DNA from 2 places in the Pelorhabdus sp. sgz311001 genome. Region 2 is predicted to be linked to the other one. Evidence: riboswitches for the same ligand, from Rfam matches in the RefSeq annotation. Region 2 holds a riboswitch; the other holds the start of a gene.

Region 1 (3,873 bases), 840 kb from region 2:
AATCACTTTGCCGGAGGATACTGTGAAAACCTGCTTTCCCGAGTTTTATGAGTTACCACAAGCATGTAAATTTAGTTCCTGTCTTCATGATAAAGAGCCGCAGTGTCAAGTGAAGGAAGCTGTGGCTCAAGGCAGAATTTCGTCGAGCCGCTATGAAAACTATGTGACAATTCTGCATGAAGCGCAGGCTAATAAGAAGGGATATGGAAAATGAGTACAATAAAAGTAGCTCCTTCAATTTTATCGGCAGATTTTTCTCAGCTTGGCGCTGAAGTAGCGAAGCTGGAGGAAGTGGGAGCCGACTATATTCACATTGATGTTATGGATGGTCATTTTGTTCCGAATTTGACCTTTGGGGCGCCTGTTGTGGCTGCTATTCGTTCTTTTACTAAGCTGCCTTTTGATGTGCATTTGATGGTAGAAAAGCCTGAGGAATATGTAATTCCTTTTGCGAAAGCTGGCGCCGATATTCTAACAGTTCATGCCGAAGCGACAGTGCATCTTCATAAGCTCTTACAGGAAATCCATAAAGAAAATATGAAAACAGGTGTTTCGCTGAACCCGGCAACGCCGCTTTCCCTGATTGAAGAGGTTTTGCCAGATATTGATATGGTATTATTAATGAGTGTAAATCCTGGTTTTGGCGGTCAGGCCTTTATTCCAGCAGTAACCGATAAGATTGCACGTTTGCGCCGCATGATTGAAGAGCGGGATCTCAAAACGGAAATTGAAGTCGATGGTGGCATCAGCCCTGCTAATGCCAATATTGTTACTGCAGCAGGCGCTACGGTTTTAGTCGCTGGATCAGCTGTTTTTTCCGCGAAAGATCAAGCAGCAGTGATTCGCGCTTTAAAAGGCTGCTAAATTTCTTAACGGTGATATGTTCCTGTTTACTATTTATAAAATGAAAAACGCTTAAATCCCTTGGAATGTAAAGGATTTAAGCGTTTTTGTTTTTGAGTTTATCTTGATACTATTATAAATTAAACACGCAATATTTTGAAAGGTTTGACATATATTGTGATAAATGGTATACTAATTATGAAATGTAAAATGATGTATAATGAAAATTGCATAGTTTGGGATAGGTGCCCGCAAGGGCTTAATAGGGAAGTCCGGTGAAGTACCGGCGCGGTCCCGCCACTGTAATAGGGAGTGAGTCCAAAAAATACCACTGAGGCAAACGTCTTGGGAAGGTTTGGATAAACTATGATCTAGAGCCAGGAGAACTGCCTATCTGTCAGTCACCGTTTTTTTACCCACGAGCGATGGGGAGGGGATTAAATGAGAATAATTTATCTTGTGATGCCAAACCTCCCTGTTTTATGCAGGGAGGTTTTTTAGTATTTCCGAGCAGGGTTTAATTAAATATGTCAAAGTAGGTGCCCGCAAGGGCTTAATAGGGAAGTCCGGTGAAGTACCGGCGCGGTCCCGCCACTGTAATAGGGAGTGAGTCCAAAAAAATACCACTGAGACAAACGTCTTGGGAAGGTTTGGATAAACTATGATCTAGAGCCAGGAGAACTGCCTATTTTATAATCACCGCTATACCTGCGAGCGACGGGGAGGGGATTTGGATAATTGACAGATGCTTTTTAGCAAACATTTTAATTATTTTTCAAATCTCTTGACTTTACGTCAGGAGATTTTTTTGTGTGTTTTACCAAATGTACAGTCTCTTGTGTAAATTATGAAAATATTATGGAGGTATCGTGACCATTTTTGCTGCAGCAATGAGTAGTGATAATAAAAAATTTCTCAGCTTGGCTGTTCCATTGATTATTTCTTCCATTTCAACACCACTCCTTGGCGTAGTCGATACGGCTGTCATGGGGCGATTCCCTCAGGCGGCTTATATTGGCGGCGTAGCAATTGCTACTTTGATTTTCAATACTATGTATTGGCGCTTGGTTTTCTTAGGATTAGTACTTCTGGGTTTAGTGCGCAGGCTAGTGGGACAGGAGATAAAAAGACTATTACCTCTGCGCTGTTGCGGCCTATGGCGATTGCTTTTATTTTGGGCGTACTGCTTGTAGTCTTGCAGTATCCAATCAAAATTGCCGCTTTTATGCTAGTGACACCGAGTGATGCTGTCAGGACATTAGCAGAAACCTATTATGATATTCGAATTTGGGGAGCGCCTTTTGTATTGACTGGCTATGTAATAAATGGCTGGCTAGCAGGCATGTCTAAAGTCAAACTGTCCCTGTGTTTACAGATCTTCATGAACATCTTGAATATTTTACTGGTATTACTGTTTGTTCGGATAGGGGGCATGGCTGCCGATGGTGTGGCAACAGCAACCCTCATTTCGGAAATAGCGGCTACGGTCCTAGGGCTTGTTTTGATTTACCATATCAAAGAAGTGTCAATTACCGGGATTTCCTTGGCGATATTATGTAATATAGCGGCGTTCACCGCCATGATGAAGGTCAATAGGGATTTATTTATACGAACAGTATGCCTCTTGTCAGTATATAATCTGATGGCTATATACGGCATGCGATATGGGGAGGTTGTACTAGCGGCTAATGCTGTATTGATGCAAATTCATTTTGTTATGGCCAATTTGCTCGGCGGGATCGGCAATACCGCTACAATATTAGTGGGGAAAGCCATAGGAGGAAAAGATGGTAAGTTGTACAAAAGTACAGTCCAATTAACTGCATTTTGGGGCTGGGTTACAGCATTTCTTTTGTTTGGCGGGGTTTGTTTATTTAAAAACGCGGTGATTGGACTTTTTACTAATCTTAGTGAAGTGAAGCAACTAGCTGACATGTATATATATTGGGTCGGTCTATTTCCTTTGAGCGCTGTTTGGGGGCTGCAGCTTTATGGCATTTTTGCAGGCGCAACATTGTCGACTCCTATCAGGAATTCTATGCTCTATTCGCTATTGGGCTGTCTCATTGTTTTTTTATTAGGAGAACCATTATTAGGAAACCATGGCATATGGTTGGCCTTTACGGTATTCAGCCTGGGAAGATCGATATTTCTTTGGATCTATTTACCAGGGCTTAACAAAAAAGTTGCAGTCATTGCAGAAAAATAAAAAGAAGCGTTGATAAAAAGAAGCGTTGTTCCCAAATAACAATATAGCTAAAACAAAGGAGCGGGTGTCTTGACTAAAAAACAATTTATGCAGCGTTTGCTGCAAATGGGCATTACCCTTATTGGCGTAAGCTTTCTGACATTTTGCCTAATGTATCTTTCACCAGGGGATCCAGTAGCTATGCTGCTAGAGGTAGGAGATACCATTGTGTCGGAAGAAACAATTGCGGAGACAAGGGCTCAGTTAGGTCTCTATCAACCATTTCATGTTCAGTATTTTCGTTGGGTTACTGGTGTCTTACAAGGCGATATGGGCATGTCCTATTCGGCAAAAATGCCTGTAGCTGAGCGGCTCTGGCAATGTTTGCCTGGTACATTGGCGCTAGCAGGTTCAGCTCTTGTTATGATGCTACTTATTTCAGTGCCTTGCGGTATTCTTTCCGCTGTATATAGAAATCGCGCCGTAGATTATTTGATTCGCGGTTTTTCTTTTGTGGGCGTGTCCATGCCGAGTTTTTGGGTAGGACTTATTTTATTGTATATTTTTGGCCTGAAACTACGGCTGTTTCCTATTGCTGGCGGTGTAGTGTCTTTGGACCGAATCGTATTGCCCGCGTTTACCCTAGCGATTGCCATGTCCGCAAAATATACGCGGCAGGTGCGGACTGCCGTACTAGAGGAACTAGGGCAAGATTATATCATTGGTGCAAAGACTAGAGGACTTCCTCTGAAAAAAATTATTTGGCGGCATGTGCTGCCGAATGCCTGCTTACCGCTCATTACTTTGCTGGGGCTATCTATTGGGTGGCTTCTGGGCGGAGT
Region 2 (3,873 bases):
ACTCTTAATCGGTATCGGCTTTGCTTGTATCGTAACAAACGCTCCAGGATCGGGATTAGCAGACCCAGGCGGATTATTCTGGTATGCTTACCAAGGTGTTGCTCTTATTATTATTCCTCCATTGATTTTCCTTGGCGTTGGCGCAATGACTGACTTTGGACCGATGATTTCGAATCCAAGTGTTATTATTTTGGGAGCTGCAGCTCATTTAGGTATCTTTATTGCATTAATTGGCGCTAAAATGCTGGGCTTCTCCTTGGCAGAAGCTGGTGCAATCGGTATTATCGGCGGCGCTGACGGCCCAATGGCTATCTTCGTTACGATGAAACTTGCTCCGCATTTGTTACCACAGATTTCCGTAGCAGCTTATTCCTACATGGCGCTGATGCCACTCATTCAGCCGCCAATCATGAAACTGTTCACAACGAAAAAAGAACGTATGGTTATTATGACGCAGGTTCGTCCTGTAAGCCGTTTAGAAAAAATCGTATTCCCAATGGTAATCGCGGTTATTGTTGACTTGTTACTCCCTCCAGTTGCTCCGCTCATTACGATGCTGATGCTTGGCAACTTGCTTCGTGAATGCGGCGTGGTTGATCGTTTGGCTCAAACAGCAGCAAATGATTTGATCAATATCATCATCATTACGTTGACGGTTGCTATCGGTTCCACCATGAATGCTGATACTTTCTTGACTTTCGAAACGATTGAAATTATCGTTCTTGGTTTGATTGCTTTTGCTGGCGGTACTTTCTCCGGTATTATCGGCGGACGTATCATGTACAGAGTTTCCGGCGGCAAAATCAATCCGTTGATCGGTTCAGCTGGTATTGCTTCGGTACCTATCGCAGCGCGTGTTGCTCACGTAGTTGCTTTAAAAGAAAATCCATACAACTTCTTGATTATGCATGCTATGGGACCAAACCTTGCTGGTGTATTTGGTACGGCTATTTCCGGTGGTATCATGCTGGCGCTCCTAGGCGTTCACTAATTAAAGGAGGAAATACCTCATGTTGACATTTTTTATAGCCTTGATTGTGATTCTTATCGTTTGCTATATTTGGAAAGTAACATCAGAAGCGCAAGAAAAAAAGGAAGAGCAGAATCAGCCGACTACTCCTGCAGCTATGGCGGCAACGCCTGCAACTCCAGCAGTTGCTACGGCTTCGGTACAGCAAGAAGATGATAGTGAGCTGATTGCCGTGATTACGGCAGCGATTGCCGCTATTTCTGGTAGCGCTTCTGTAACTATCGTAAGTATTCGGCGTGGCAGCGATGCGTGGGTAACCGCTGGCCGCCAGGATGTTATGAACGGTTTTTGAGCAGTAAACAATGATTGTATGACACCAAAGGGGGATTTATTATGAAAAACTATTCAATTACAGTAAATGGTCAGACCTATGAAGTTGCTGTAGAAGAAATTGGCGGCGTGGCAGCACCTGCAGCTCCTAAAGCAGCAGCTCCTGTAGCAGCACCGAAAGCAGCTCCTGCTCCTGTAGCAGCAGCTCCTGCACCAGCACCGAAAGCAGCACCAAAAGCTGGCGGCCCTGGCACGAAAGTTGCTTCGCCTATGCCTGGTAAAATTATTAGTGTTAAAGTCAATGTTGGCGATGCTGTAAAAAATGGTCAGGAACTGATCGTTATGGAAGCTATGAAAATGCATAATCCTGTTCTTTCCAGCGCTGATGGCGTGGTAAAAGAAATTCTAGTCAAAGCTGGCGATCCTGTACAGGCTGGTACTCCGCTTGTTGTAGTCGGCTAAGCAAGGTTATAATATAGGCAAAAGAAACAGGCTAGGTTCTGCGGAATCTAGCCTGTTTGCGATAGTTTCATCTAGTAATAAAAAGGACGCTAGGACTATTTTTATCAATTTGACAAAAATGGGTAATGTTGTTATTATAAAATAAAAAATTTATTAATTAAATAATTTTTAGGATAGGTGCCGCAAGGCTTAATAGGGAAGACCGGTGAAATACCGGCGCGGTCCCGCCACTGTAATGGGGAGCAATCTCAAGATATGCCACTGGAACATATTGTTCTGGGAAGGTTTGAGGGCGCGATGATCCAGAGCCAGGAGAACTGCCTGTTCAATAATCACCATTTTTACCTACGAACGATAGGGAGGGGATTTTGCTACAATAACTTAGCTTCTTTTTTTGCTATGGCTATGACTTGAGCGCTTACACTTCCTAATCTCATTAGGAAGTGTTTTATTTTTTCTCACCCACGAGTGATGGGGAGGTGATTGCGCTCTGTTCTTGCCCTAAGCAGTATAGAGGATTTTGCGCTAGCTCCTGCCCTTTTGGCAGGAGCTTTTTTATTGCGGCGGCATGAGTATATTAAACAATTTAGTACAGGGGGAGTTTAAAGGGTGGAAGAAAAGCAAATTTTAGTACGACCAGTTTTAGCGGAAGAAATTTTAAAGGTACAGAGCTTTTTGGAAAGTCAGCTAGTAGAACTGTTTTGTCATAAGGGGAAACGTGTAAATATGACTGATGTAGCAGCTTTGCAGCGCACTTATATTCAACCTGAAGATTGTAATTTATGGGGAGCTTTTTTGTCGACAGGAGAATTGATTGGCACCGGGGCTGTGTGTAGGTATAATGATCGAATTGCCTTATTGAAAAATTTGTATCATTTACCGACAACTGCTGAGTTTGGTCGTTGCTATGTATCACAAAATTTTCGACGCCAAGGGATTGGTGCGCAATTGGTACAGACTATGTCATCTTTTGCAAGTGACCAAAACTATACAAAAGTTTACCTTCATACACATCATTTTTTGCCAGGCGGTTTTAATTTTTGGAAAAAACAGGGGTTCAAGATTATCTTAGAAGAAGATGGGCCTGAACAGATTGTACATATGGAAAAAGGACTAGCATAATCTTGAAATGATACTTGAGGAGGATTTTCGTTTGAAGCAAAAGATATTAGGAATTACAACTTTCACTTTATTATTGGCTATGAACCAAGCGGCTGCTGCCGCCCAACCAGATGGTGTGCAATTTGACGGAAATCTAGTGGTGCATGCTCGTTCTCAGCATGATGAAAATCCAGGGAATCGGAGTCGCACTGGCATAAAAACAACTTTGACCTTAAATGCGACTCTTCCGGTTGCAGAAAATGTATCGGCTTATACAAGGTTTACTTATCAGAGATTAAATAATAATTATGGCGTCTTTTCAGCTGACTATTTTTGCAATACGAAGCAAGAGAATAGTGCTTTAGATGCTTTCGGTATCAAATATCAAAATGCTGGTTATAAATATGTGCTCGGGTTGCAAGGCCTTACTTTAGGCGGCGGTCTTGTTTATGATAATACGTATATTGGCCGTCATGCTTTACCTTATGCTATGTCTGTTTCGAAACAAGTTGGTGCAGTGAATCTGAATTTTATTGGTGCAAAGACGAACTATCAAGGCAATCTTTCGAATGATAAATTTTATGTATTGCAAGGGACCTATGCGCCAGATGGACAATCTTCTCTTGGGGTGATGTTGGCAAGAACTTCTTACGGGAGTGATACGCGATCACGCTATGCTTTCGCAGATAGTACGGTTAATTATGTGAGCGTTTATGGCAGTAGAGCTGTGAATGATAAAGTGGGAATTTCGGCAGAACTTTTGAAATCAAGTGCTAAGACTGAAAATCAGGCAATGCAAATGTCGCTGAAGTATACATTAGATGCTAAAAATACCTTGACTGCCAGCTATTATTACGTGGAAGATCAGGCAGTTATGACGGATTATAATGCTACAGAAATGAGCGCCTATCCTAATAGCAATGCCCAGGGTTATTCGATTGCCTGGATTCATAAATTCGATAAGAATATTTCGCTGAAGATTGGCGATTATGATTATAAAAAAATTAAAG

The links. A riboswitch is a leader RNA that binds a small molecule or an ion and turns the genes downstream of it on or off. The one in region 2 is predicted to bind cobalamin.
Region 1: linked by a shared signal. The riboswitch ahead of AC0MXB_RS04880 (hypothetical protein) and the one ahead of AC0MXB_RS00635 (GNAT family N-acetyltransferase) in region 2 are both predicted to bind cobalamin.

What each region holds. Positions count from the first base shown of each region.
Region 1 covers NZ_JBVXUT010000001.1:938,496-942,368, forward strand. The annotation lists gene rsgA (ribosome small subunit-dependent GTPase A) at 1-214, shown strand, start outside; gene rpe (ribulose-phosphate 3-epimerase) at 211-864, shown strand; cobalamin riboswitch at 1,070-1,251, shown strand; cobalamin riboswitch at 1,364-1,546, shown strand; gene AC0MXB_RS04880 (hypothetical protein) at 1,713-2,036, shown strand; gene AC0MXB_RS04885 (MATE family efflux transporter) at 1,922-3,052, shown strand; gene nikB (nickel ABC transporter permease) at 3,140-3,873, shown strand, end outside.
Region 2 covers NZ_JBVXUT010000001.1:99,429-103,301, forward strand. The annotation lists gene AC0MXB_RS00620 (sodium ion-translocating decarboxylase subunit beta) at 1-991, shown strand, start outside; gene AC0MXB_RS00625 (OadG family transporter subunit) at 1,011-1,322, shown strand; gene AC0MXB_RS00630 (biotin/lipoyl-containing protein) at 1,364-1,762, shown strand; cobalamin riboswitch at 1,921-2,101, shown strand; gene AC0MXB_RS00635 (GNAT family N-acetyltransferase) at 2,372-2,884, shown strand; gene AC0MXB_RS00640 (hypothetical protein) at 2,916-3,873, shown strand, end outside.